One region of the Simplicispira sedimenti genome, then DNA from elsewhere that is predicted to be linked to it. Evidence: predicted binding sites of a transcription regulator. Region 1 holds the regulator's gene; each other region holds the start of a gene.

Region 1 (9,500 bases):
CTGCCACGGATCTGTAAGAACCTGTTTGCGATCTTTTGGGCGGCCCAACAGCGCTCCGGTTACACTCGCAAGGTACGCAACTGGCGATAGGCGCAGACCCCCACCGGGCCTGCCGCTGACGTGGAAAACTGCAGGGGCAACCTCCTGTGAACCACCGGGGAGCGTACCGCGCGGCCAGCGACCGCTGTTGCGCGTTCCGCCGTTCGCCTGGGCAGCCCTTGTTTCAAGGGACACAAGTTCATAGGACTGCCAACACCATGTACGACCGCAACATCCTCGTCGAACAAACCGACCCCGAACTCTTTGCCGCCATCCAGGCCGAAAACAAGCGCCAGGAAGAGCACATCGAACTCATCGCCAGCGAAAACTACGCCTCGCCTGCCGTCATGTGGGCCCAGGGCACGCAGCTGACCAACAAGTACGCCGAGGGCTACCCCGGCAAGCGCTACTACGGCGGCTGCGAGTATGTCGATGTGGCCGAGCAACTGGCCATCGACCGCGTGAAGAAGATCTTCGGTGCCGACGCCGCCAACGTGCAACCGCATTGCGGCGCCTCCGCCAATGAGGCCGTGTTCCTGGCCTTCCTCAAGCCCGGCGATACGATCATGGGCATGAGCCTGGCCGAAGGCGGCCACCTCACGCACGGCATGCCGCTGAACATGTCGGGCAAGTGGTTCAACGTGGTCTCCTACGGCCTCAACGCCAAGGAAGAAATCGACTACGACGCGATGGAAGCCAAGGCGCGTGAGCACAAGCCCAAGCTGATCGTGGCCGGTGCCTCGGCCTACAGCCTGCACATCGATTTCGAGCGCTTTGCCAAGGTCGCCAAGGAAATCGGCGCCATCTTCATGGTGGACATGGCCCACTACGCCGGTCTGATCGCCGCCGGTGTGTACCCCAACCCCGTGCCCCACGCCGACGTGGTGACCTCCACCACGCACAAGAGCCTGCGCGGCCCGCGCGGCGGCATCATCCTGATGAAGGCCGAGCACGAGAAGGCCATCAACAGCGCCATCTTCCCCGGCCTGCAAGGCGGCCCGCTGATGCACGTGATCGCGGCCAAGGCCGTGGCCTTCAAGGAAGCGCTCACGCCCGAGTTCAAGGCCTACCAGGAACAGGTCGTGAAGAACGCCAAGGTCGTGGCCGAGACGCTGACCCAGCGCGGCCTGCGCATCGTCAGCGGCGGCACGCAAAGCCACGTCATGCTGGTGGACCTGCGCGCCAAGGGCATCACGGGCAAGGAAGCCGAGGCCGTGCTGGGCGCCGCCCACATGACCATCAACAAGAACGCCATCCCCAACGACCCGGAAAAGCCGATGGTGACCAGCGGCGTGCGCATCGGCACCCCCGCCATGACCACGCGTGGCTTCAAGGAAGAAGAAGCCCGCGCCACGGCCCACCTGATTGCCGATGTGCTGGACAACCCGCGCGACGAAGCCAACATCGCCGCCGTGCGCGCCAAGGTCAACGCGCTGACCAGCCGCTTCCCGGTCTACCGCTGATTCGGCCGCGCGCGCCTGCACGCCCATGAAGTGCCCGTTCTGCAGCCACCACGAGACACAGGTCGTCGAGACCCGGGTGTCCGAGGACGGGGATTTCATCCGGCGCAGGCGCCGCTGCGCCACCTGCGAAAAGCGCTTTACCACCTACGAGCGGCCCGAGGTCAGCTTCCCCAGCGTGGTCAAGAAGGACGGTCGACGCACCGAATACGCACGCCCCAAGCTCATGGGCTCGTTCAGCATTGCGCTGCGCAAGCGCCCGGTGAGCACAGCACAGGTGGACTCGGCCATCGAGCGCATCGAGGAGCAACTCCTCAACCTCGGCCAGCGCGAAGTGCCCTCCAGCCGGATCGGCGAGTTGGTCATGCGCGAACTCAAGAAGCTCGACAAGGTGGCCTACATCCGCTACGCCAGTGTGTACCGCAGCTTCGAGGACATCGACGAATTCAAGACCCTGGTGGACGAAGTGCGCCAGTGATCCCGTGGCGGCAGGCACGCCCGTGCTCCTTTCATCATTTGCTACTATTTTTATAGCTACTCGCGCTTGATGGACGGGCGTTACAAGCATTTTTTATCAAAATGCTGTCGCGTACAGCACGGCGCCTCTGGCCCCGCCCCGGCACAATGGCACTGCCGTGAGAACCCGCCATCTGTTGCAGCTTGTGCTGCTATCCGCCCTGTGGGGCGCTTCCTTTCTGTTCATTCGCATCGCCAGCCCGGCGCTGGGGCCCCATGTGGCTGCGGCGCTGCGCATCGGGCTGGCCACGCTCACCCTGGTGGCCATCATGCGCGCCACACGCGAGCCCTGGCCCTGGCGCCACTGGCGTGAACTGGCAGGCCTGGGCACGCTGACCGTCGCCCTGCCCTTCCTGCTTTACGCCTATGCCGCCCTGCACCTGCCCGCGGGCTACAGCGCGCTGCTCAACACCATGGTGGTGCCCTTTGGCGTGCTGGCCTCGGCCTGGATGAAGGAGGACACGCTCTCGCTGCGCAAGTGGCTGGGCTGCGCGTGCGGTTTTGCCGGCGTGGCCTTGATCGTGCGGCTGGGGCCGGTGGAGCCCTCGCCCACGCTGCTGCTGGCGGCGCTGGCCTGCATGTCCGCAGCCGCCTGCTACGGCGTGTGCACCCCCTGGATGAAGCGCGCCACCCAGCGTATCAGCCCGCTGGCCATTGCGGCAGGCATCCACGCCGCCGCGCTGGTGCTGCTGGTGCCGGGCGCCGTGTGGGACTGGCCGCAGGCCCGGTTCACCCTGCCTGCCCTGCTGGCCGTGGCGGTGATGGGGGTGGTGACCTCCGGCCTGGCCTACTGGCTCAATTTGCGCGTGCTGAGCCAGATCTCGCCCGTAGCGGCGATGAGTTCGGCATTCATGATCCCGCTGTTCGGCGTGGCCTGGGGCAGCCTCTTCCTGGACGAGGCCCTGGGCCCAGGCATGCTGTGGGGCGGCGCGCTGGTGCTGCTGGCCACCACGCTGGTGACCGGCTTCAACCCGCTGCGCCTGCTGGCGTTCCTGCGTCCGCGCTGACCGCGCCGTCCTGCCGTCGTCAGGGGCGCGCGGCGGGAATGGGCGGCACCGCCTGCACCACGTCACCACACTGCGCACGGTGGCGCAGCGCGTGGTCCATGAGCACCAGCGCCAGCAGCGCCTCGGCGATGGGCGCGGCGCGGATGCCCACGCAGGGGTCGTGGCGGCCCTTGGTGACCACCTCGGTACTCTGGCCGTGGATGTCGATGGACTCGCGCGGGCTCAGGATGGAACTGGTGGGCTTGATGGCAATGCTCACCTCAATGTCCTGCCCGGTGCTGATGCCGCCGAGCACACCACCCGCGTTGTTGTTGGCAAAGCCCTCAGGCGTGAGCGCATCGCCGTGCGTGGTGCCGCGCTGGGCCACGCTGGCAAAACCCGCACCGATCTCCACGCCCTTGACGGCGTTCAGGCCCATCATGGCGTAAGCAATATCAGCATCGAGCTTGTCGAACAGCGGCTCGCCCAGGCCCACGGGCACACCCGTGGCCTGCACGCGGATGCGCGCGCCACAGGAGTCGTGCGCCTTGCGCAGCTGGTCCATGTAGTCCTCGTAGCGCTGCACATCGGCCACAGGGGCAAAGAAAGGGTTGTGCGGCACATGCTCCCAGCTCTCGAACGGGATGACCAGCTCGCCCAACTGCGTCATGCAGGCGCGAAACTGCGTGCCAAACTTTTCAGCCAGCCACTTCTTGGCCACGGCGCCGGCCGCGACGGTGGGCGCCGTCAGGCGCGCCGACGAGCGCCCGCCGCCGCGCGGGTCGCGCAGGCCGTACTTGTGCCAGTAGGTGTAATCGGCATGGCCGGGGCGGAAGGTGCGCAGGATGTCGCCGTAGTCCTTGCTGCGCTGGTCGGTATTGCGGATCAAGAGCCCGATCGGCGTGCCGGTGGTGCGGCCCTCGTACACACCCGAGAGGATCTCCACGGCGTCGGGCTCGTTGCGTTGCGTGACATGGCGGCTGGTGCCGGGGCGGCGGCGGTCTAGGTCAAACTGAATATCGGCCTCGGACAGCAGCATGCCGGGCGGGCAGCCATCGATCACGCAGCCAATGGCCGGGCCGTGGGATTCACCAAAGTTGGTGACGCAGAAAAGGGTGCCGAAGGTGTTGCCGCTCATGGCACCGGATTATCCCAGACGGCCACCCACTGCAATGGGAAAGAGCCACCGACGCTTGCATCGGGCGCGACTCTTGGCCAGAGCCACCGCGCAAGGGCCGCCCCGCCGCGCTGGTGGCGTCCCCCTTCCCGCATGGCGCAGCAATGCGAGAGAAGGGGGAAGGCGCCGAAGGCGACTCAGGGGGTTGTCTTCTCTTCCGGCCAATCGCGGATATAGGCCTTGAGCATCTTGTTCTCGAAGTTCTGGCTGTCCACCACGGCCTTGGCCACGTCGTAGAAGCTGATCACGCCCATGAGCATGCGCTTGTCCATCACCGGCATGTAGCGCGCGTGGCGGTCCAGCATCATGCGGCGCACCTCGTCCATGTCGGTTTCCATGGTGCAGGTGAGCGGGTGGTCGTCCATGGCAGAGCGCACAAGCATGGTGCCCACGCTGCCGTTGTGCTTGACCAGGGCCTGTATCACCTCGCGAAAGGTCAGCATGCCCACCAGATCGCCCAACTCCATGACCACGAGCGAGCCGATGTCCTTCTCGGCCATGGCCTCGGCGGCACGTGCCAGGGGTTCATCGGGGTGAACGGTAAAAAGGGTGTTGCCCTTGACGCGCAGAATGTCGCTGACTTTCATGGGGTGCTGCCTTCGTGAAGGGCGCCGCGTCACGCGGGCGCCAGAATCGCGGTACGTTGAGTGGTCAAATATAGCCCACAAATGCGCAGCCATCAGTAGGGCGTGTCATCATCCAATTGCCCCACGCCCTGGCTGCCCAGCCCTTTTCTGGAGACAAGTCCATGCCTGGTTACGCCGATCCCGGCTTTGATACCCTGGCCCTGCACGCAGGCGCCACCCCCGACCCCGCCACGGGCGCGCGCGCCGTGCCCATCCACCTGACGACCTCGTTCGTGTTCGATTCGAGCGACCACGCGGCTGCTCTGTTCAACATGGAGCGCGGCGGGCACGTCTATTCGCGCATCAGCAACCCCACCAACGCCGTGTTCGAGCAGCGCATGGCCGCGCTCGAAGGCGGCGCGGGCGCCATTGCGGTGGCCAGCGGCCAGGCAGCGCTGCACCTGGCCATCTGCACGCTGATGGGCGCGGGCTCGCACATCGTGGCCAGCACCGCGCTCTATGGCGGCTCGCAGAACCTGCTGCACTACACGCTGCGCCGCTTCGGCATCGAAACCACCTTTGTCAAGCCTGGCGACATCGACGCCTGGCGCGCCGCCATCCGGCCCAATACCAAGCTGTTCTTCGGCGAGACCGTGGGCAACCCCGGCCTGGACGTGCTCGACATCCCCACCGTCAGCGCCATCGCACACGAGCACGGCATTCCGCTGCTGGTGGATTCGACCTTCACCACGCCCTGGCTGATGAAGCCCTTCGAGCACGGCGCGGACCTGGTGTACCACTCGGCCACCAAGTTCCTCAGCGGCCACGGCACGGTGATCGGCGGCGTGGTGGTGGACAGCGGCCAGTTCGACTGGGAGGGCTCGGGGCGCTTTGCCGAGATGACGCAGCCCTACGACGGCTTTCACGGCATGGTGTTCAGCGAGGAATCGACCGTGGGCGCCTTCCTGCTGCGCGCGCGCCGCGAGGGCCTGCGCGATTTCGGCGCCTGCATGAGCCCGCACACCGCCTGGCTCATCCTGCAGGGCATCGAGACCCTGCCGCTGCGCATGCAGCAGCACATGCGCAACACCGAGAAGGTGGTGGAGTTCCTGGCCAGCCAGCCCTTCGTCGAGCGCGTGGGCCACCCGCTGCTCGAATCGCACCCCAGCCACCAGCTCGCACAAAAGCTGCTGCCGCGCGGCGCGGGCTCGGTGTTCAGCTTCGACCTCAAGGGCACGCGCGAACAGGGCAAGAAGTTCATCGAAACGCTCAAGATCTTCAGCCACTTGGCCAACGTGGGCGACTGCCGCAGCCTGGTGATCCACCCCGCCAGCACCACGCACTTCCGCCTGGCGGACGACGCGCTCGCCCAGGCGGGCATCACGCAGGGCACGATCCGCCTGTCCATCGGCCTGGAAGACCCGGACGACCTCATCGACGACCTCAAGCGCGCCCTCAAGGCCGCAGAAAAGGCAGGTGCATGATGCTCATCGACGTCAACGGCCATCCAACCTTCTGCTACACCGGCGGCAAGCCCTTCGACCCGGCGCAGCCCACCGTGGTGCTGATCCATGGTGTGCTCAACGACCACAGCGTCTGGGCCATGCAGAGCCGCTACCTCGCCCACCACGGCTGGAACGTGCTCGCCGTGGACCTGCCCGGCCACTGCAAGAGCGCCGGCCCGGCGCCGGCTTCTGTGGAGGAGGCGGCGGACTTCATCATCGCCCTGCTCGACGCCGTGGGCGCACCGCGCGCCGCGCTGGTGGGCCACAGCTGGGGCTCGCTGATCGCGCTGGAGGCCGCCGCGCGCCTGCAGGAGCGCGCGAGCCACCTCGTGCTGGTGGGCACGGCCTTCCCCATGAAGGTCTCGCCCGCGCTCATCGAGGCCGCGCTGAACGAGCCCGAGAAGGCACTGCGCATGGTCAACGTGTTCTCGCGCAGCACCCTGTGCGCGCCGCCCACCGCCCTGGGTCCCGGCACCTGGGTGTACGGCGCCAGCATGGCGCTGGGCCGGCGCGTGCTGCGCAGCAACCGCGAGGTGAACCTGTTCCACCGCGGCTTCGTGGCCTGCGACAGCTATGCGGGCGGCGAGGCGGCCATCGCGCGCATCACCTGCCCCGTGCTGTTCGCCCTGGGCGCGCAGGACCAGATGACGACACCCAAGGCCGCGCAGGGCCTGATCGCCAAGGCGCGTGAATCCGGCAAGCAGGTGCAGGTGGTCCACCTCCCGGTCGGTCACCACCAGATGACCGAGACGCCGGAAGAAACGCTGTTCGCCCTCCGGGACTTCCTGGCGCGCTGAATGCTATCGAATAGATAGCTACTAGCGCTTACTGGTATTGCGTCAAGGCCGTTTTTCGCTCTCAATACTGGCCAACGCATCGCCGAGCAGCAGCCCATCGAGCCCCGCCCGGCCCCACACCCCCTCCAGGCTGGGCGTGCGCTCCAGCAGCAGGCGCTGCACCAGCGGCGCCAGGGGGGTGGTTTGCGGGTCGGCCAGCAGCACGTAGCGCGATTCGGCCTGGCGCGGCGTGACCCCGTCCTCCTCCTGCAAGCGCCCCACCCAGTCCAGGGCCAGCAGGGCATCGAGCGCGGGTTCGAGCTGCAGCGCATCCACGCGCAGCCGCTGCGCCAGCGCATCAGCCCGCAGGCCCCGCGCCGGGGTGTGGCGGGCCACGTCGAGCTGCTGCAGCACCTCCACCGCCAGCTCGAAGTTCCAGCCCTGGTGGCCCGAGCGCCGCGCCACGCCCGCCAGCAGGCTGGGTAGGTAGGCGGCCACCACGGCCCCCAGCAGCACGATGACCCAGGCCACGTACATCCACACCAGCAGGATCGGCAGCGTGGCGAAGGTGCCGTAGACCGCCGAATAGGTGGGCACCTTGGCCACGTACAGCGCCAGCCCTTTCTTGGCCAGCTCCATGCACACCGCCACGAAGAAACCGCCCGCCCAGGCGTGGCGCCAGTTCACCTGGGTGTTGGGCACATAGTGGTAAAGGCCCGCCATGCCTGCCGCCAGCACGAAGAACTCGATCGAATCGAGCAGCAGCCGCAGGCCGCCCGGAAGCTGCCCCACCAGCCCGCGCGAGGCCGAGAGCGCATACGAGGTCAGCGCCAGGCTGGCGCCCAGCAGCAGCGGCCCCAGCGTGATGGCGGCCCAGTAGATCAGCACGCGCTGGCCCAGCGGCCGCAGCCGGCGCACGCGCCAGATGTTGTTGAGCGTGCGGTCGATGGTGAGGATCAGCGCCAGCGCGGTGGCCAGCAGCACGGAAAAGCCCAGCAGCCCGAGCCGGTTGGCCTTGGACGCGAACTGCGTGAGGTAGCCCAACACCTGGCGCGCGATGTTGTCGGGCACCAGGCTCTCGACCAGCCAGCGCTGCAGCACATCCTGCAGCTTGGCGAACATGGGGAAGGCCGTGAACACGGCCAGCGCCACCGCAACGAAGGGCACCAGCGCCAGGACGGTGGTGAAGGTCAGGCTGCTGGCCGTCAGGCCCAGGCGGTCTTCACGGAAGCGCTCGCGCAGGGTGTGGGCCGTGGTGGCCCAGGGAAAGTGCGAAAGCTCTTCGGGCAGGGCCTGCAGGCGCTGCACCACGGACTGTAGGGAAAAGGGCATGGCCGCTATGATGCCATCCGCCATGCACCCGTCCGACGCCCCTGCCCTGCCCTTGCCCCTGGATCACACCCGCTGGGTGGACGCCACCCGCCGCACCGCCGTGGCCGCCCTGCTGGCCCTGATTGCGCTGTGCCTGGCCTGGGAACTGGTGCTGGCACCGCTGCGGCCGGGCGGTTCGTGGCTGGCGCTCAAAGCCTTGCCGCTGTGCATTCCGCTGGCGGGCATTCTGCGCAACCGCATGTACACCTACCGCTGGGTCAGCCTGATGGTGTGGCTGTACTTCACCGAGGCCGTGGTGCGCGGCTGGAGCGACCCTGCCCCGAGCAACTGGCTGGCGCTGGCCGAACTGCTGCTGTGCCTGATCCTGTTTGCCGCCTGCGCCGCCCATGTGCGGCTGCGGCTGCGGTATGCCCCATCCGCAGCGACCGCCCCTTCCTGATTGATTGCAAAGCGCCTGCGCAGCCGCGCGGACGGAGTGGAACCATGCCTGACCTGATTGAACAACTGCGCCAGATCGTCGGCGCCCCCCATGTACTGACCGAGGGCGACCTCAGCGCCTGGGAGCAGGACTGGCGCCGCCGCGTGCACGGCAAGGCCCTGGCCGTGGTGCGCCCGGCCAGCACGCAGGAGGTGGCCGCCGTGGTCAAGGCCTGCGCCGCCGCGGGCGCGCCCATGGTGCCGCAGGGCGGCAACACCGGCCTGTCGGTCGGCTCCACGCCCGACACCTCGGGCCGCGAGGTGGTGCTGAGCCTCACGCGCATGAACGCCGTGCGCGCGCTCGATACCGACAACCTCACCCTCACCGTCGAGGCCGGCTGCATCCTGCAGAACGTGCAGGAAGCCGCCGAGAAAGCCGGATTGCTATTCCCGCTCTCGCTCGCGGCCGAGGGCAGCTGCACCATCGGCGGCAACCTGGGCACCAACGCCGGCGGCACGCAGGTGGTGCGCTACGGCAACACGCGCGACCTGTGCCTGGGCCTGGAAGTCGTCACGCCCCAGGGCGAGGTGTGGGACGGCCTGCGCGGCCTGCGCAAGGACAACACAGGCTACGACCTGCGCGACCTGTTCATCGGCAGCGAGGGCACGCTGGGCGTCATCACCGCCGCCACGCTCAAGCTCTACCCGCGCCCGGCCGCACAGCTC
Region 2 (9,500 bases), on a different contig from region 1:
GCGGCGACGAGATGAGCCGCCCCTTCGACGACGTGCTCGTGGAAGTGGCCGGCCTGGCCGACCAGGGCGTGAAGGAGATCACCCTGCTGGGCCAGAACGTGAACGCCTACCGCGGCGCCATGGGCGGCACCAGCGAAGTGGCCGACCTGGCGCTGCTGCTCGAATACGTGGCCGACATCCCCGGCATCGAGCGCCTGCGCTTCACCACCAGCCACCCCAACGAGTTCACGCCGCGCCTGATCGAGGCCTACGCCAACATTCCCAAGCTGGCCAACCACCTGCACCTGCCGGTGCAGCATGGCTCAGACCGCATCCTCATGGCCATGAAGCGCGGCTACACGGCCATGGAATACAAAAGCACGGTGCGCAAGCTGCGCGCCATCCGCCCCGACCTGGCCATGAGCAGCGACTTCATCGTCGGCTTCCCTGGCGAGACGGAAGAAGACTTTGCCAAGATGATGAAGCTCATCGCCGACATCCACTTCGACAACTCGTTCAGCTTCATCTTCAGCCCGCGCCCGGGCACGCCCGCCGCCAACCTGCACGACGACACGCCGCACGAGGTCAAGCTGCGCCGCCTGCAGGAGCTGCAGGCCGTCATCAACGGCAACATCAAGTCGATCAGCGAAAGCCTGGTGGGCAAGGTGCAGCGCATCCTGGTCGAAGGCGCCTCCAAGCGCGATGGCAGCGAGCTGATGGGCCGCACCGAATGCAACCGCGTGGTAAACTTCGCTGGCGGCCAGCGCCTGGTGGGCCAGATGGTGGACGTGACCATCACCGAAGCCAAGGCCTACACGCTGCGCGGCGAGGTGCTGACCCGCGATCCGGCATGACGCTTCAAAAAAGTGAGCTGCTTACGCTTGATTGACGGTCATCTGCGGTAGAAATGCATGTGAAAACCATGCAAATCAAGCGCCAGAAGCTCTCATTTATATAGCAATCTCAATGTACCGCGCCCATTAAAAAACCGGCTAAACGCCGGTTTTTGCTTTGGTTTTGATAGCTGCCAACGCTTGCCAGGCAAGCGCCGGAGGCCAAAAACCTTAGAAAGGCATTTTGGGCATGCCGCCGCCCAGGCCCTTCATGCCGCCCATCTTCTTCATGAGCTTCATGAGGCCGCCGCCCTTCATCTTCTTCATCATCTCCTGCATCTGCTCGAACTCCTTGAGCAGGCGGTTGACCTCGTGCACCTGCACCCCGGCACCGGCGGCGATGCGCTTCTTGCGCGTGGCCTTGATGAGCTCGGGCTTGCGGCGCTCCAGCGGCGTCATGCTTTGGATGATGCCTTCCTTGCGCTTGATGTCCTTCTCGGCCTTGTCCAGGTCCACCTGCCCGGCCTTGGCCGTGAGCTGCGCGGGCAGCTTGTCCATGAGGCTGGAGAGGCCGCCCATCTGCTTCATCTGCTGGAGCTGACCGAGGAAGTCGTTGAGGTCGAAGCCGTCGCCGCTCTTGACCTTGGCAGCGAGCTTCTGCGCGGCCTCCATGTCCACGCCCGCAGCCACCTGCTCGACCAGGGCCACGATGTCGCCCATGCCCAGGATGCGGCCGGCGTGGCGCTCGGCGTCGAACACCTCCAGGCCGTCGATCTTCTCGGACACCCCGGCAAACTTGATCGGCGCGCCCGTGATGGCGCGCACCGACAGCGCCGCACCGCCGCGCGAGTCGCCGTCCAGCTTGGTCAGCACGATGCCGGTGAGCGGCAGCGCCTCCTTGAAGGCCTTGGCGGTGTTCACCGCGTCCTGGCCCTGCATGGCGTCCACGACGAACAGGGTCTCGACCGGGTTCAGCGTGGCGTGCAGGTCCTTGATTTCCTGCATCAGCACCTCGTCGATGGCCAGGCGGCCGGCGGTGTCCACCAACAGCACGTCAAAGTAGTGCTTCTTGGCATAGTCCAGCGCCGCCACGGCGATGTCGTGGGGTTTCTGGTCGGGCGTGCTCGGGAACCACTCGGCGCCGGCTTGCTTGGTCACGGTCTTGAGCTGCTCGATGGCCGCCGGGCGGTACACGTCGCCCGACACGGTGAGCACCTTCTTCTTGCGCTTCTCGATCAGGTGCTTGGCCAGTTTTGCCGTGGTGGTGGTCTTGCCCGCACCCTGCAGGCCGGCCATCAGGATCACGGCGGGCGGCTGGGCGGCGAGGTTGATGTCGCTCACACCTTCGCCCATCGTGGCGGCCAGCTCCTTGTTGACGATGCCCACCAGCGCCTGGCCCGGCTTGAGCGAGCCCAGCACCTCCTGGCCCAGCGCCTTTTCCTTCACGCGGACGATGAAGTCGCGCACCACGGGCAAGGCCACGTCGGCTTCGAGCAGGGCCATGCGCACCTCGCGCAGCATGTCCTGCACATTGGATTCGGTGATGCGGGCCTGGCCGCGCATCTCCTTGACGAGGCGCGAGAGTTTTTCGGTAAGGGCGGAGGCCATGTCGGGGGTTCCAGGATAGTCCGCAAAGGGTTGCGGCGGGGGAGGTCGCGCCAGGCCGCACGGCCTGGGCGAAAGGTACACTGTGCAGCATGATTTTAGCGAGTAGCTCTCCCGTGGGTCTGTGGCTCGGGCTGGCAGCGGCAGCGGCCTATGCCGTGCCAGCGCTTGCGGCGGCATCGCTGCAGGCAGGCAGCGCGCGTGCAGCCTTGTGGCTGGCGTGGGTATTGCACGGCAGCGCATTGGCCTGGGCCATGCTGGAGCCCACCCCGCGTTTCGGTTTTGCGTCGGCGCTGTCCGTCACCGCGTGGCTGGTGCTCACGGTATATGCCATCGAACGCCAGTTGTTTCCCCAGCTGCAGGCGCGCTGGGCGCTGGCGGCACTGGGCAGCGTGGCCGTGCTGCTGGCACTGGTGTTTCCGGGCAGTGCGCTGCCCCTGTCAGCCACGGCCTGGCTGCCGTTGCACCTGGCACTGGGCATCTCGGCCTATGGTCTGCTGGCGGCCGCGGTGGTGCATGCGGCCTTGATGACGCGCGCCGAACGCCGCATCCGGCTGGCCGAAGACCCCCACAGCGGCATGCCTCTGCTCACCCTGGAGCGCCTGACGTTTCGCTTCGTCACTGCGGGTTTTGTGCTGCTGACCGCCACCCTGGCCGCTGGCATGCTGTTCAGCGAAGCACTGTACGGCCGCGCCTGGCGCTGGGATCACAAGGCCGTGTTCTCTGTGCTGTCCTGGCTGACTTTTGCGGCGCTGCTGATTGGTCGAAAACGCTTTGGCTGGCGCGGTCGCAGCGCCGTGCGCGTGCTGTATGCGGGTGCGCTGCTGCTGCTGCTGGCATATGTGGGATCGCGCTTTGCGCTGGAAGTAGTCCTGGGGCGCGCCGCATGAAGTACCTGGTACTGCTGGGTGTGCTGGCGCTGGCCTATGCCTTGTGGCGCCAGCAGAGGCGCAGCCCACCCCCCACACACAGAGCAAGTCCCCCGCCTCCAGCCGCCCCGCAGGATATGGTGGCCTGCGCCCATTGCGGTGTGCACCTGCCCCGCGACGAGGCGATCACCATCGATGCGCGCCACTATTGCTGCGCGGAGCACCAGCAACGCGATGCACGCTGAGCCCCAGCCCGCCATGGTGCCTCTCATGGCCCCAGGTGCCGAAGACGCCCCGTTTCTGCGGCTCTGGCATGGATTTCTGACCGGCCGGGTGATGGTGGCGCTGACGCTGCTGCTGTTCATGGCAACAGGCCTGGTGCTGAACCAGAACACCGAGTCCTGGATGGTGGCACTGTGCCTGGCTTATCTGGTGTCCTCGATCGCGGTGCGCGTCATGTCCCGGCGCCAGGCACCGCGCCCCCAGGCGGGCTTGCACTGGTTGCCCACCATCGGCGTGGATCTGGCGGTGGTTGCAGCCTTGCAGACATTGCACAGCGGCGGCATGAATTTCACGCCGCTGTTCGGAATGCCCATCCTGATGGCGGCAGTCCTGGGCACCCTGACCCTGGCGCTGGGCACCACGGCCGCGGCCACGCTGCTGCTGCTGGGCTGGGCGACCTGGATGAGCACCACCCCCGCCGGGGGCGACGCTGCACCACACTATCTCCAGGCGGCACTCACTGGAACAGGCTACTTCATCGTGGCCTTTCTCACGCACCAGCTGGCCACGCGCCTGGTGCGCGAGCAGCGCCTGGCCCACACCAACCGCATGGCGGCACAGGTGCAAGGACAGGTCAGCAGCCTGGTGATCAAGAACCTGAACGACGGCGTGCTCGTCGTGGACGAGGCGTTCACGGTGCGCATGGCCAACCCGGCCGCACTGGCACTTCTCGGCTGTGCCGCCCATATGCAACCGCCGTTCAGCCTCCTGGAGAACCGCTACTGGCACCCCCTGATGCTGCTGGCGCGCAGGTGCTTCCGCCAGGGACAATCGCAAGTGGCCGACGTCAACCTGCTGGCCGAGGGCCAGAGCCCCGTGGGCCTGCACGCGCAGACCTGGCTGACATCGAGCGACCAGGAACACCCCACCGCCGAAGAAGAGCGCCTGTGCGTGGTGTTTCTGCACGACCTGCGGGAGATGCAGGCCCGCCTGCGCACCGAGAAGCTGGCCGCCATGGGGCGCATGTCGGCTGCCGTGGCCCATGAAATCCGCAACCCGCTGGCCGCCATCGTGCAGGCCACCGCCCTCCTGGAGGAAGACCTCAAAGATCCGACGCATCAGCGCCTGACCCAGATGGTGCAGCAAAACGCCGACCGACTGGCGCGCATTGCCGAGGAGATTCTGGACATCGCACGCGTCAAGCACCAGATCAGCCACGCAAACTCATCCACCATTGCGCTGGACGGCACCGTAGCGCAGGTCTGGCATGACTGGCGCGACCAGGACCCCGCGCGACGGCGCGGTCAACTCCATCTGGGTGCGCAAGACATCCATGTGGAGTTCGATCCCGAGCACCTGCGGCGCGTGCTGTTCAACCTGCTGGACAACGCGCTGCGCTACATGGGCCCCGAGGAAGACTCCCTGCAATTGTCCACCCGCGTGACGGCCTCTGGCCGCGCCAGCGTGCAGGTCTGGAGCGATGGCGCGCCACTGGACCAGTCGATCGAGCGCCACCTGTTCGAACCCTTCTTCTCGTCCGAGAGCCGCTCCAGCGGGCTGGGCCTGTACATCTGCAGAGAGCTGTGCGAGCGCCATGGCGCCACCATCGATTACCAGCGGACAGGGCGCACCACCCAGCGTGGCGATATGCAGGGCAATGCCTTCACGGTAAGCTTCCGCAAGACCGGGCGGCTGAAGGAGCCTGCGTCGCTGTTTGACACCGTTGTTGTTTGATTCCCATGAACGCCCCTGCCGCATCCATTCTTGTGGTCGATGACGAGCCCGACCTGCGCACGCTCTACGAGCTGACCCTGCTGCGCGAGGGCTACCACGTGAGCACGGCAGCCACGCTGCAGGAAGCCCACGAGCAACTGCAGACCCAGCGCTTTGACGTGGTCATCACGGACATGCGCCTGCCCGACGGTTTTGGCATGGAGCTGCTGCACGCCTTGCGCGACCAGCAGCGCCCTGAGCGCTGCGTGGTGATGACAGCCTATGGCTCGGCAGAGAACGCTGTCGAGGCATTGCGCTCGGGCGCGTTCGACTACCTCACCAAGCCGGTCGATCTGAAGCAGTTCCGCTCCGTCGTGGCCTCTGCCGTGCAGGGGGGCGAGGGCGTGCCCGCACCGCGCAGCCAGCGAGCGACCGTGGCACGCAGCGAGGCCCTTGCGTGTGCTGCCGGCAGCAATCCGGCATTGGACCGCCTGGTAGGCGAATCCGAGGCCATGCGCACCGTCAAACAACGCGTGGCCAAGGTGGCCCGTGGCATGGCCCCCGTGCTCATCCGCGGCGAATCCGGCACCGGCAAGGAGCTGGTGGCGCGCGCCCTGCACGCCAGCAGCCAACGCGCTGCAGGGCCACTGGTGGCCGTCAATTGCGGCGCCATTCCGGAAAATTTGCTGGAAGCCGAGTTCTTTGGCGCCCGCAAGGGTTCATACACTGGCGCAACCGCCGACCGTGTGGGCTACTTCCAGGCAGCGCAGGGCGGCACCCTGTTCCTGGACGAGATTGGCGACCTGCCGCTGTCCATGCAATCCAAGCTGCTGCGCGCCATCCAGGAGCGCAGCGTGCGGCCGCTGGGCTCCACACAAGAGGAGACGGTGGACGTGCGCATCCTCAGCGCCACGCACCACGACCTGGCAGCCGCCGTGCAGGCCGGGCGTTTCCGGCAGGACTTGTACTATCGGCTCAACGTCATCGAAATCTTCATTCCCCCGCTGCGCGAGCGCAAGGAAGACCTGCCCGCGCTGTGCCAGGCCCTGTTGGAGCGCATTGCGCGCGAATCCCACAGCCCTGTGGCCAGGCTGACATCCACCGCCTTGGACGCCATTGCCAGCTACCCGTTGCCAGGCAACGTGCGTGAACTGGAAAACCTGCTGCACCGTGCGGTGGCCCTGAGCGAAGGTGACGAACTGCATGTCGAGCCCTTCACTTGCACCAGTGCCCCGGCAGACGCAGTGGCCTCTGCTGCATCCACGCCCCACAGCACGGCGGCCGCAGTCTCTGCACCCAACGGCAGCGACGCTGCCCATGCCCTTCCCTTACCCAAGGACTTGCAGGCCTGGCTGGACCAGCAGGAACGGGACATCCTGGTGCGCGCACTGCACGCCAACCATTTCAACCGCACGGCCACTGCGGCCCAGTTGGGCATCAGCCTGCGCCAGATCCGCTACCGCATTGCACGGTTGAACATCCAGGGCCCGCAGGACGATCTGCATGCCGACAGCGAGCACTGAGCCCAATACGCAGCCCTGGCAGGGTGGCTGGCACACTGGCGCCAAGGCCCTGTCTTCGCCCCATTGCGGCCCACGGCCCGAGGGCGCCCTGATCGATCTGATTGTGGTGCATTCCATCAGCCTGCCGCCCGGTGAGTATGGCGGGCGCGCCGTGCACGACCTGTTCGTGGGCCGCCTGGACTGGGATGCGCACCCCTACTTCCAAGGCATCCGAGGCCTGCAGGTATCGGCCCATTTCTTTATCACCCGTAAAGGCGCACTGTGGCAGTTTGTGGATTGCGACCAGCGCGCCTGGCACGCCGGGCGCTCCAGCTACCGAGGCCGTATGGAGTGCAACGACGACTCGGTCGGCATTGAGCTCGAAGGCCTGGAAGGCCTGCACTTCGAGCCTGCACAGTACACAGCCCTGGCGCAGCTTTGCAAGGACCTGGCACTGCGCTACCCCATTGCCCATGTGGCGGGCCACGAGCACATCGCCCCAGGCCGCAAGGCCGACCCGGGCGCTGGTTTTGACTGGCCCCGCCTGCAAGGCCTGCTCGGCTGGGCGCCCGAACGCTTCCCGGCCACCACGCTTAGTCCGTAACCTCCCCCACCCCTTGACCCCTGGCCTGCCACCGGCAAGCCAGGCACGGTGCTGCACGTTTTTCGGATCGCCGATACACTACATATAGTGTTTTGTTTCAAATAAAACATTACCTATGGTGTTTGATTGACTGCTATCAAAACACCATGCAGCGCAAGCAGCGCTGCCCTTTGTCCGTGTTTCGACCACCCTTTGGAGGACACCGTGCCCACCACCCAGCCCAGCCCCGCACCAGCACCCCACACGCTGCCCATGGCGACCCCGCCATCCCACGCCTTGCCCCCACCCGTTCCCGGGACGTCGAGCCTGGCCCACTACCAGATCATTCGCCGCAATGGTGCGGTGGTTCCTTTCGAGCCTCCCAAGATCGCTGTGGCCATGATGAAAGCCTTCCTGGCAGTGCACGGTACCCAAGGCGCCGTATCGGCCAGTGTGCGTGATGCGGTGGAGGCATTGACCCACACCGTGGTCCGCGCCCTGCTGCGCTCGCGCCCCCATGGCGGCACCTTCCACATCGAGGACGTGCAGGACCAGGTGGAACTGGGACTGATGCGCGGCGGCCACCACGAAGTGGCGCGTGCCTATGTGCTGTACCGCGAGCAACGGGCACAGGAGCGGCAGCGAACGGCACAGCCCCCTCAGGACGCCACGCCGGTGCTGCATGTGACCGATGGCTCCCAAAGGCGCGCGCTGGACGTGCACAGCCTGCGAGCGCTGGTGGAGTCGGCATGTACCGGCCTGGATGCGACGGTGCAGGCCGCGCCCATCGTGCAGGAAACGCTGCGCAATCTGTACGACGGCATTGCCGTGCAGGACGTGCACAAGGCCGCCATCCTGGCCGCACGCACCCTGATCGAGAAGGAGCCCGGCTACACCTATGCGACAGCACGCCTGCTGCTGCACTCCATCGTCCGGGAAGTTCTGGGACATGAGCAAACACATGCCGAGCTCACCCCCCACTATGGCGAGCAGTTTGTCGAGGGTCTGCGCAAGGGTGTAGAGCACCGCCTGTTGGACGAAAGGCTGCTGCAGTTCGATGTGCAGCGCCTGGGGGCCGCACTGGTGCCCTCGCGCGACCTGCAGTTCGACTACCTGGGGCTGCAAACCCTGTACGACCGCTACTTTCTGCACGTACAGCAACGGCGCTTTGAACTGCCCCAGGCCTTCTTCATGCGCGTGGCCATGGGACTGGCACTGAACGAGATCGACCGCGAGGCCCGCGCCATCGAGTTCTATGAGCTGCTGTCGTCGTTTGACTTCATGTCGAGCACGCCCACGCTGTTCAACAGCGGTACGCCGCGCTCGCAACTGTCGAGCTGCTATCTCACCACCGTACCCGACACGCTCGACGGCATCTACGAATCGCTCAAGGAGAACGCCCTGCTGTCCAAGTACGCAGGTGGTCTGGGCAACGACTGGACGCGCGTGCGCGCACTGGGCAGCCATATCCAGGGAACCAACGGCCAGTCCCAGGGCGTGGTGCCTTTCCTCAAGGTCGTCAACGACACCGCCGTGGCCGTGAACCAAGGCGGCAAACGCAAGGGCGCGGTGTGCGCCTACCTGGAGACCTGGCACCTGGACATCGAAGAGTTCCTGGAGCTGCGCAAAAACACGGGCGATGACAGGCGCCGCACGCACGACATGAACACGGCCCACTGGATTCCGGATCTGTTCATGAAACGTGTGCTGGAAAACGGCCCCTGGACCCTGTTTTCGCCTGCCGACGTGCCCGACCTGCACGAGCGCTATGGCACCGATTTTGAGGCGGCCTATCTGGCCTACGAAGACAAGGCGCAGCGCGGCGACATTCACCCCACCAAGACCGTGCAGGCCACGGACCTGTGGCGCAAGATGCTGACCATGCTGTTCGAAACAGGCCATCCATGGATCACATTCAAGGACGCCTGCAACGTGCGCTCGCCTCAGCAACACGCAGGGGTGGTGCACTCGTCCAACCTGTGCACGGAAATCACCCTCAACACCAGCGACCAAGAAACCGCTGTGTGCAACCTGGGCTCCATCAACCTGGCACGCCACATCAAGGACGGCGGCATAGACCATGACAAGCTGCGGCGCACGGTGGGCACGGCCATGCGCATGCTCGACAACGTGATCGACATCAACTACTACGCCGTGAAGAAAGCACGCGATGCCAACCTGCGCCACCGCCCGG
Region 3 (9,500 bases), on a different contig from region 1:
CAGGCGCTGCAGGCGCAGGTTGGAGGGCAGCTCGGTGGTCAGATCCACCAGCCAGGGGTCGTCGTCGTGGGTATTCATTACCCTGTCATGGTAGCAAACACCCTATTGGGTGATGGTGAAATTAACCCTTCATCGGTGTAAACCCTTGATTTTGCGTGCGTGGAAAGCTGGCCCGGTCTGTGCAAATGTTCATTCGTCATTCACTTTTGCAAGCGACACATCTATGCACAACACCCTTGCATTCCCGCGCCTGAGGGGGCGCACCGGGCAACCCTCGGCACACCGCGTCCCACGCGCCCTGGGCTGGATGGAGGTGACCCATGGGTAACTACCGCAAACACTGGTTCACGCTGATCGGCGTGATGATCGTCTGCTTCAGCCTGCTGGGCTATTACGGCGTGGAGGTCTATCGCACCGCGCCGCCCATCCCGCAACAGGTGCAAACCGAGGACGGCCGTGTGCTCTACACGCAAGAGGGCATTCTCGACGGCCAGACCGCCTGGCAATCCGTGGGTGGCATGCAACTGGGCTCCATCTGGGGCCACGGCGCCTACCAGGCGCCCGACTGGACGGCCGACTGGCTGCACCGTGAGCTGCTGGCCTGGCTGGAACTGGCCGCGCAGCAGGAGTACGGCAAGCCCTTCGAGCAGCTCGACGCCGACGGCCAGGCCGTGCTGCGTGCGCGCCTGAAAAAGGAATACCGCACCAACACCTTCGACGCCGCCACCGGAACCATGACGGTGTCCAAGCTGCGCGAGCAGGCCATTGCGCGCAACGTGGAGTACTACAGCCAGCTGTTCAGCGACGCGCCGCAGTACCAGAAGACGCGCGAGAGCTACGCCATGAAGGAAAACACCCTGCCCAGCGCCGAGCGGCGCGCGCAGATGGCCGGCTTCTTCTTCTGGACCGCCTGGGCCGCCGCCACCGAGCGCCCGGCCGATGTGGGCGGCGGCACCGGTGCCACCTACACCAACAACTGGCCGCACGAGCCGCTGATCGGCAACACGCCCACGGCGGAGAACATGATCTGGTCCATCGCCAGCGTGGTGCTGATGATTGCCGGTGTGGGCTTCCTGGTCTGGGCCTGGGCCTTCCTGGGCAAGCACGACGAGGCCGATCCCACGCCCCCGCTGCTGGACCCGCTCACGCGCGTGCCGCTCACGCCCTCGCAGCGTGCGCTGGGCAAGTACCTGGTGCTGGTGGTGGCGCTGTTCATCTTCCAGGTCATGCTGGGCGGCTTCACCGCGCACTACACGGTGGAAGGCCAGCAGTTCTACGGCATCGACGTGTCGCAGTGGTTCCCCTACGCGCTGGTGCGCACCTGGCACATCCAGAGCGCGCTGTTCTGGATCGCCACCGGCTTCCTCGCCGCGGGCCTGTTCCTGGCGCCGCTCATCAACGGCGGCAAGGACCCCAAGTACCAGAAGCTCGGCGTCGATGTGTTGTTCTGGGCGCTGTTCGTGGTGGTGGCGGGCTCGTTCATCGGCAACTACCTGGCCATTGCGCAGATCATGCCGCCCGAGTGGAACTTCTGGCTCGGCCACCAGGGCTATGAATACGTGGACCTGGGCCGCCTGTGGCAGATCGGCAAGTTCGCCGGCATCGCCTTCTGGCTGGTGCTGATGGCGCGCGGCGTGTTCCCCGCATTGCTCGCGCCCAGCGGCCAGGACAAGAACCTGCTGGCGCTGCTGACCTTCTCCATCGTGGCCATCGGCCTGTTCTACGGCTCGGGCCTGTTCTATGGCGAGCGCACGCACCTGTCGGTGATGGAGTACTGGCGCTGGTGGGTGGTGCACCTGTGGGTGGAGGGCTTCTTCGAAGTCTTTGCCACCACGGCGCTGGCCTTCATCTTCTCGACCCTGGGCCTGGTGTCCTACCGCATGGCCACCACGGCCAGCCTGGCCTCGGCCTCGCTGTTCATGCTGGGCGGCATTCCGGGCACCTTCCACCACCTGTACTTCAGCGGCACCACCACGCCGGTGATGGCCGTGGGCGCCGCCTTCAGCGCGCTCGAAGTGGTGCCGCTGGTCGTGCTGGGCCACGAGGCCTGGGAGCACTGGCGCCTGAAGAACAAGGCCCCCTGGATGGCCAACCTCCAATGGCCGCTGATGTGCTTCATCGCCGTGGCCTTCTGGAACATGCTGGGCGCGGGCGTCTTCGGCTTCATGATCAACCCGCCGATCTCGCTCTACTACATCCAGGGCCTCAACACCACGCCGGTGCACGCGCACGCCGCATTGTTTGGGGTGTACGGCTTCCTGGCGCTGGGCTTCACGCTGCTGGTGCTGCGCTACATCCGCCCGGAGCTGGTGTTCAACGAGCGCCTCATGAAGACCGGCTTCTGGTGGCTCAACGCGGGCCTGGTGCTGATGATGTTCACCAGCCTGCTGCCCATCGGCCTGTTCCAGTTCCACGCCAGCGTCACGCACGGCCTGTGGTACGCGCGCAGCGAGGAATTCCTGCAGCAGCCCTTCCTGGAAACGCTGCGCTGGGTGCGCACCTTTGGTGACATGGTCTTCATCGTCGGCGCCCTTGCGGTGGCCTGGCAGGTGGTGAGCGGTGTGTTTGGCACGCGCGCCCCGGCGGCCCCCACGGGCGCCAGCCTGGCCGGCGCACAGCGCTGATCCCCCGGCCGGGAGCCGTGGGTTCCCGGCCAGTCTTCTTCGGAGCATTCCATGAACATCGACAAGTTCAAACACCAGCACGTGGACATCCTGGGCAACATCGCTGCCCTGCGGCGTCTGGCGCAGGCTGGGGTGGCGCACAACGCCACCGAGATTGCAAGGCTCATCGTCAGCATGAGCTCCACCATCAAGCTGCACCTGGCCGTGGAAGACCAGGCGCTGTACCCGGCGCTGCAGCGCGGCCACAACCCCGAGCTGGCGCGCCTGGGCCAGCAGTACCAGCGCGACATGGGGCCGATCGCCCAGGCCTACGAGGCCTTTGCCCGGCGCTGGAATCTGCCCGAGAGCGTGCGCCGCGACGAGCAGGGCTTCCGCGACGACGCCAACCGCGTGCTGCGCATGGTGCACGAGCGCATGCAGCGCGAAAACCGTGACTTCTACCCGCGCATCGAAGCCGAAGAACTGGCCGCCGTGGCCTGACAAATGCTATTCAATTCATAGCTATTAGCGCTTTATCCATAAGCGCCACAGCCGAATATTCATCCAATTTTCTGATCTCCCTTGGTATTGAGCCGGCCTTGCGCCGGCTCCTTTTTTTGGGGCGCCGCACCGTGTCAGGTACGCCACAGGAGCGTTCCTATAATGGCCCGAGGTGTAACAAAGTTTTCTCGCCCCGCGTGCCCACAGCGCGGCGGAACGTCTCACCCACAGGCCCCTGGAGATGATCCACCCCGCCCACCGCGCCAAGTTCCGCCAGTCGATGCTTTGGTTCCTGCTGCTTCTGGGCAGCCTGGGGTTGGTGAAGGTGTTTCCGGCGCCGGACGCGGCGCGGGGTGTGGCCGGCTATGTGCCGCTGCACACGGCCATGGAGGTGGTGGCCATCGCCATGGTGGGCATGGTGTTCGGCATCTCCTGGGTCACGCAGAAATACCGCGCCAACGGCCGCGCCCTGGTGTTGGGCCTGGGCCTGCTGGGCGTGGGCCTGCTGGACCTGAGCCACAGCCTGTCCTACGCGGGCATGCCGGACTATGTGACGCCCAGCGGCCCGGAAAAAGCCATCAATTTCTGGCTGGCGGCGCGCTCGTTCGCTGCTGTGGCCTTGCTCTGTGCCGCCTTCTGGCCCCGGCGCTGGAGCCTGGCGGCAGGGCCGCCATCGCGCTATGCGGGCTTGCTGGGTGTGCTGCTGCTCGTGGGAGCCGTGCATTACGTGCTGCTGGCGCAGCCGCAGTGGGTGCCACGCACCTTCCTGCCAGGGTTGGGGCTGACACCCTTCAAGGTGAATTTTGAGTACACGCTGATCGCGCTTTACGTTGTGGCCGGGGCCGGGTTCCTGCTGCGCCTGCGCGACGCCCGCGAATCCGGCGTCGAGCGGCTGGCGCTGGCCTCGTTCACCATGGCCATGAGCGAGTACTTCTTCACGCTCTACGCCAACGTCAACGATGTGTACAACATCGCGGGCCACCTCTACAAAGTGTTGGCCTACGGCTTTCTGTACCGGGGCCTGTTTGTCGAAACGGTGCAAAGGCCCTACCAGGATCTGCAGGCCTCCGAGGCGGGCCAGCGTGCCACGCTCAGCACCCTGCCCGACCTGTTGTTCGAAGTGGACCGTCAGGGCGTGTACCTGGCGGTTCATGTCCAGGACTCAAGCCAACTGGTGGCACCCCCGTCCGACCTCATTGGCCGCCGGCTCGATACCGTGCTGCCCCCGCAGGCGGCCGCCCAATGTATGGCAGCGCTGGAAGAGGCCGAGCGCCAGGGCACCAGCCGTGGCAGCCGCATCACGCTCGACCGGCCAGATGGGCCGTACCACTTCGAATTGGCCGTGGCCCGCAAGTCGGCCCCCGGAGGGCGCGCAGACACCTACCTGCTGCTGGCGCGCGACATCACCGCCACGGTCGAAAAGGAAGAGCGCATCCGCTTCGAGGCCCACCTGAACGCGGCGCTGTTGGACCTGCAGCAGCACGATGTGCTGGAAGACGAGGCCACGTTTCTGCACCGGGGGGCCGACCATGCCCGCAGCCTGACGGGCAGCACCCTGGCAGGTATCCACTTCGTGCAGGACGACCAGCGCACCACCACCCAGGCGGTTTGTTCGGGGGAGGCCACGGGGTGCGCGCTTGCCGCCGAACAGGCGGGCCTGTGGGCCCGTGCCCTGCACGAGCGGCGCGCCGTGGTGCTCAACAGCCTGGAGCCAGCCCCGCAGACCGGCACGGCGCCGAGCCAGGGCGGGCTGCGGCGGCTCATCAGCCTGCCGGTGGTCGAGGGCGGCAAGGTGCGCATGCTGTTGGGTGCGGCGGGCAAGGCGACCGACTATGGCACCCCGGAGGTGCAGGCGCTGCAGATCCTGGCCGAAGCCATCTGGAAACACACCCTCCAGCGCCGCCAGGAGGCCGTGATCCACCGCCTGTCCGAAGCGCTGGGCCAAAGCCCCCACACCGTCGTCATCACCGACAGCCAGGCCCAGATCATTTACGTGAACCAGGCCTTCAGCGAAAGCAGCGGCTACAGCGCTGCCGAGGTGCTGGGGCGCAACCCCCGCATCCTGCAGTCGGACCAGACGCCGCGCTCCACCTACGAAGACATGTGGGCCAAGCTGCGCAGTGGCCTGCCCTGGGAGGGTGAATTCATCAACCGCCGCAAGAACGGGCAGCTCTACACCGAGCGCGCCTCGCTCTATCCCATCCGCAACGCCTTTGGCGAGGCCACGCACTACGTCGCGCACAAGGAAGACATCACCCTGCAGCGCGAAGCCCAGGAGCGCATCCAGGCGCTGTCCAACAACGACACGCTGACCGGCCTGCTCAACAAGAAGGCGTTTGACGAGCGGCTCACCCAGGCCCTAGAAAGGGCGGGCGCCAGCCATGGGCGCGTGTCGCTGCTGTGGTTCGATCTGGACAACTTCAAGCTGGTCAACGAGTCCCTGGGCCACGCAGCGGGTGACGAGCTGCTGGTGGCCCTGGCCAGCCGCCTGCGTGCCAGCCTGGAGCCGCACATCGCTCTGGCCCGCTACTCGGGCGACAGCTTTGCCGCCATCGTGCCGGGCGCCGACCAGGCCACCGTGGCGCTGATCGCGCAGGAGGCGCTGGCGCAGTTGCAGACCACGCTGCAGGTGCACGGCCATGCGGTGTCGATGAGCGCGTCGGTGGGCATTGCCGTCTATCCCGACGACGCCAAGACCACCAGCGCCCTGGAGTCGGCCGCCGAGGTGGCCATGTACCGCGTCAAGCAGGACGGGCGCAACGGCCTGCGCTTCTTTGCGCCCGAGATGCAGGCGCACACCCAGCGCTCGCTGGAGATTGCCGCCAGCATCAAGGAAGCGGCGCACCGTGGCGAGCTGCGCCTGGTGTACCAGCCGCAGCGTGCGATGGGCAGCGGCGCGCTGGTGGGGGCCGAGGCTCTGCTGCGCTGGCACCACCCGCAATGGGGGCCGGTGTCGCCGGCCGAGTTCATCCCGATTGCCGAGCAGAGCGGTGCCATCCTGGCCATCGACTTCTGGGTGATCGAGGCCGCGGCGCGCCAGGTGCGCGCCTGGGATGCGGCGGGCCTGCCGCCCATCGTGGTGGCCGTGAACGTGTCGGCCGCGCAGTTTGCGCGCCCCCAGTTCGTGGACGAGCTGCTGCAGGTGCTGCACCGCCTGGATGTATCGCCCCAACGCCTGGAGGTGGAGCTGACCGAGGCCGTGGCCCTGAAATACCCCGAGCAGGCCGAAACCACCCTGCGGCGCCTGCACGAGGCGGGCTTGCGCGTGGCGCTGGACGATTTCGGCACCGGCTACTCGTCCATGAGCTACCTCAAGCGCTACGCCATCGACAAGCTCAAGATCGACCAGTCGTTCGTGCGCGAGCTGGCCGACCAGACCAGCGACCAGGCCATCGTGACGGCCATCGTCCGCATGGCGCAGAGCCTGCACATGGCCACGCTGGCCGAGGGCGTGGAAACGGCCGAGCAGGCCCGCCTGCTGCAGGACCTGGGCTGCGGCGAAATCCAGGGCTACTGGTACAGCCGACCGCTGGAGCCCGAGGCCTTCGAGGCCTTTGCCCGGCAAGCCGCCCAGCAGGCCAGCCACAGCGCAGCCTAGGGCGCTCTGTTTTTGATAGCTGCTTGCGCCCTACTTGCGGGCGCTGGAGGCTAAAAACACCCCAATTTCCTGGCGCTCTGCCGCTGCATGCCCCCGCCGCCTACCCGCAACGCTGCGGCCCCCCGGTTTGTGCCTGATCAAACTACCTATGGTGTTTGATGGCTATCATGCGCACTAAATGTAGTGTTCAAAGGGCCGCTATGACTCCTCTCACCACCACCGCCACCTTGCCCCGCGAGGTCCTCAAGCGCAGCGGCGAACGTGCCGCGTTCGACGCGCGCAAGATCCGCTCGGCCATCGAGCGCGCCGGGGCCGCCACGGGCGAATTCGGGGCGGACGAGGCGCAGTTGCTGGCCGCTCAGGTCGGCAAGGTGCTGATCCACCGCTTTCACGGCCAGGCGCCCAGCATCGAGCAAATCCAGGACGTGGTGGAGCACACGCTGATTGCCGCCAACCACCTGCACACCGCCCGCGCCTACATCGCCTACCGCGACCGCCGCGCCCAACTGCGTGCCGACAAGCAGACGCTGGTGGACGTGGAAAGCTCCATCAACGAATACCTCACGCGCGCCGACTGGCGCGTGAACGCCAACGCCAACCAGGGCTACTCGCTCGGTGGGCTCATCCTCAACGTGGCGGGCAAGGTCACGGCCAACTACTGGCTCTCGCACGTGTATGCGCCCGAGATTGGCGAGGCGCACCGCAATGGCGACATCCACATCCACGACCTCGACATGCTCAGCGGCTACTGCGCGGGCTGGTCGCTGCGCACGCTCTTGCACGAGGGGCTCAACGGCGTGCCCGGCAAGGTCGAGGCAGGCCCGCCCAAGCACATGAGCTCCGCCGTGGGGCAGATCGTCAACTTTTTGGGCACGCTGCAGAACGAATGGGCGGGCGCGCAGGCGTTTTCATCCTTCGACACCTACATGGCGCCCTTTGTGCGCAAGGACGGCATGGACTACGCCGCTGTGCGCCAGTGCATCCAGGAGCTGATCTACAACCTCAACGTGCCATCACGCTGGGGCACGCAAACGCCGTTCACCAACCTCACCTTCGACTGGACCTGCCCCGAGGATTTGCGCGAGCAGGTGCCCGTGATCGGTGGCGTGGAAATGCCGTTCTGCTACGGCGAGCTGCAGGCCGAGATGGACCTCATCAACCGCGCCTACATCGACGTCATGACCACGGGCGACGCCAAGGGGCGCGTGTTCACCTTCCCCATCCCCACGTACAACATCACCAAAGATTTTCCGTGGGAGAGCGAGAACGCCGCCGCCCTGTTCGAGATGACGGCCAAATACGGTCTGCCGTACTTCCAGAACTTTGTGAACTCCGAGCTGGAGCCGAACATGGTGCGCTCCATGTGCTGCCGCCTGCAGCTGGATTTGCGCGAGCTGCTCAAGCGCGGCAACGGCCTGTTTGGCAGCGCCGAGCAAACGGGCAGCGTGGGCGTGGTCACCATCAACTGCGCGCGCCTGGGCTACCAATATGCGGGCGACGAGGCCGGCATGTACGCCGCGCTGGACCGCCTGCTGGAGCTGGGCAAGCAAAGCCTGGAGGTCAAGCGCAAGCTCATCCAGCGGCTCATGGACCAGGGCCTGTTCCCCTACACCAAGCGCTACCTGGGCACGCTGCGCAACCACTTCAGCACCCTGGGCGTCAACGGCATCAACGAAATGGTGCGCAACTTCACCGGCGACGCACACGACATCACCAGCCCCCAGGGCCACCAGTTTGCCGTGCGCCTGCTGGACCATGTGCGCGCGCGCATCGTGCAGATCCAGGAAGAAACCGGCCATCTCTACAACCTGGAAGCCACGCCCGCCGAAGGCACCACCTACCGTTTTGCCAAAGAAGACAAAAAGCGCTGGCCCGCCATCGCCCAGGCAGGCACCGCCAGCCAGCCGTACTACACCAACTCCTCGCAACTGCCCGTGGGCTGGACGGATGACCCCTTCGAAGCCCTGGCGCGCCAGGAAGAACTGCAAACCAAATACACCGGCGGCACCGTGCTGCACCTGTACATGGGCGAGCGCGTCTCCAGCGGCGCCGCCTGCCGCGAACTGGTGCGCCGCGCACTCACGCGCTTTCGCCTGCCCTACATCACCATCACGCCCACCTTCTCCATCTGCCCCACGCACGGCTACCTGGAGGGCGAACACCCGTTCTGCCCGAAATGCGACGAAGAGCGCCTGCAGGCCAAGCGCGAGCGCCTGGCTGCCTGAGGGCGATAAAACTTCAAGCGAAAAAGGCACCTTGCGCTTGTTGGATAAGCGCAGGCAGCTATCAACTCAATAGCATTTTCAACCACCCCAAGGAGATCAGCATGCACCACACCACCACCGAACACACCGCCCTGGCCACCGCCGCCGACGTGCAACTCACCGACGCCGAGCGCCAGCCCTGCGAAGTCTGGACCCGCGTGATGGGCTACCACCGCCCGGTGGCCAGCTTCAACATCGGAAAACAAGGCGAACACAACGAGCGCCAGTTCTTTGCTGAAAAGTGAGCAACCCCCTGCGCATCGGCGGCATCACGCCGCTCACCACCATCGACTTCCCCGGCCGCTTGGCCGCCGTGCTCTATGGCCAGGGCTGCCCCTGGCGCTGCGGCTACTGCCACAACCCCGAACTGCTGGACGCCACCACCCCCGCCACCGTGCCCTGGCCTGAGGTGCTGGCCTTCTTGCAAAGCCGCCAGGGCCTGCTCGACGGCGTCGTCTTCTCCGGCGGCGAACCCACCCTGCAAGCCGCCTTGCCCGCCGCGCTGGCGCAAGTGCGCGCCCTGGGCTTTCAAAC

Evidence for each region. The regulator NrdR, encoded in region 1, represses ribonucleotide reductase genes. The targets are predictions, from matches to a motif close to CACNANATNTNGTG.
Region 2: a site for NrdR is predicted at 7,404-7,417, ahead of MJ602_RS03575 (ribonucleoside-diphosphate reductase subunit alpha). Genes of this name have one in related genera too.
Region 3: a site for NrdR is predicted at 6,875-6,888, ahead of MJ602_RS01975 (ribonucleoside triphosphate reductase). Genes of this name have one in related genera too.

Annotation. Positions count from the first base shown of each region.
Region 1 covers NZ_JAKVIJ010000012.1:35,202-44,701, reverse strand. Annotated here, with positions in the region: gene MJ602_RS13350 (lytic transglycosylase domain-containing protein) at 1-17, shown strand, start outside; ZMP/ZTP riboswitch at 67-220, shown strand; gene glyA (serine hydroxymethyltransferase) at 258-1,502, shown strand; gene nrdR (transcriptional regulator NrdR) at 1,528-1,977, shown strand; gene MJ602_RS13335 (DMT family transporter) at 2,135-3,022, shown strand; gene aroC (chorismate synthase) at 3,042-4,139, opposite strand; gene MJ602_RS13325 (CBS domain-containing protein) at 4,316-4,765, opposite strand; gene MJ602_RS13320 (O-acetylhomoserine aminocarboxypropyltransferase) at 4,927-6,228, shown strand; gene MJ602_RS13315 (alpha/beta fold hydrolase) at 6,228-7,046, shown strand; gene MJ602_RS13310 (YihY family inner membrane protein) at 7,089-8,357, opposite strand; gene MJ602_RS13305 (DUF2069 domain-containing protein) at 8,356-8,796, shown strand; gene MJ602_RS13300 (FAD-binding oxidoreductase) at 8,841-9,500, shown strand, end outside.
Region 2 covers NZ_JAKVIJ010000002.1:229,037-238,536, reverse strand. Annotated here, with positions in the region: gene miaB (tRNA (N6-isopentenyl adenosine(37)-C2)-methylthiotransferase MiaB) at 1-833, shown strand, start outside; gene ffh (signal recognition particle protein) at 1,044-2,420, opposite strand; gene MJ602_RS03600 (cytochrome C assembly family protein) at 2,510-3,307, shown strand; gene MJ602_RS03595 (PP0621 family protein) at 3,304-3,531, shown strand; gene MJ602_RS03590 (sensor histidine kinase) at 3,557-5,242, shown strand; gene MJ602_RS03585 (sigma-54-dependent transcriptional regulator) at 5,248-6,744, shown strand; gene ampD (1,6-anhydro-N-acetylmuramyl-L-alanine amidase AmpD) at 6,725-7,327, shown strand; gene MJ602_RS03575 (ribonucleoside-diphosphate reductase subunit alpha) at 7,580-9,500, shown strand, end outside.
Region 3 covers NZ_JAKVIJ010000001.1:426,813-436,312, forward strand. Annotated here, with positions in the region: gene norR (nitric oxide reductase transcriptional regulator NorR) at 1-78, opposite strand, end outside; gene MJ602_RS01960 (nitric-oxide reductase large subunit) at 321-2,624, shown strand; gene MJ602_RS01965 (hemerythrin domain-containing protein) at 2,676-3,104, shown strand; gene MJ602_RS01970 (bifunctional diguanylate cyclase/phosphodiesterase) at 3,346-6,702, shown strand; gene MJ602_RS01975 (ribonucleoside triphosphate reductase) at 6,903-8,927, shown strand; gene nrdD (anaerobic ribonucleoside-triphosphate reductase) at 9,029-9,211, shown strand; gene MJ602_RS01985 (anaerobic ribonucleoside-triphosphate reductase activating protein) at 9,208-9,500, shown strand, end outside.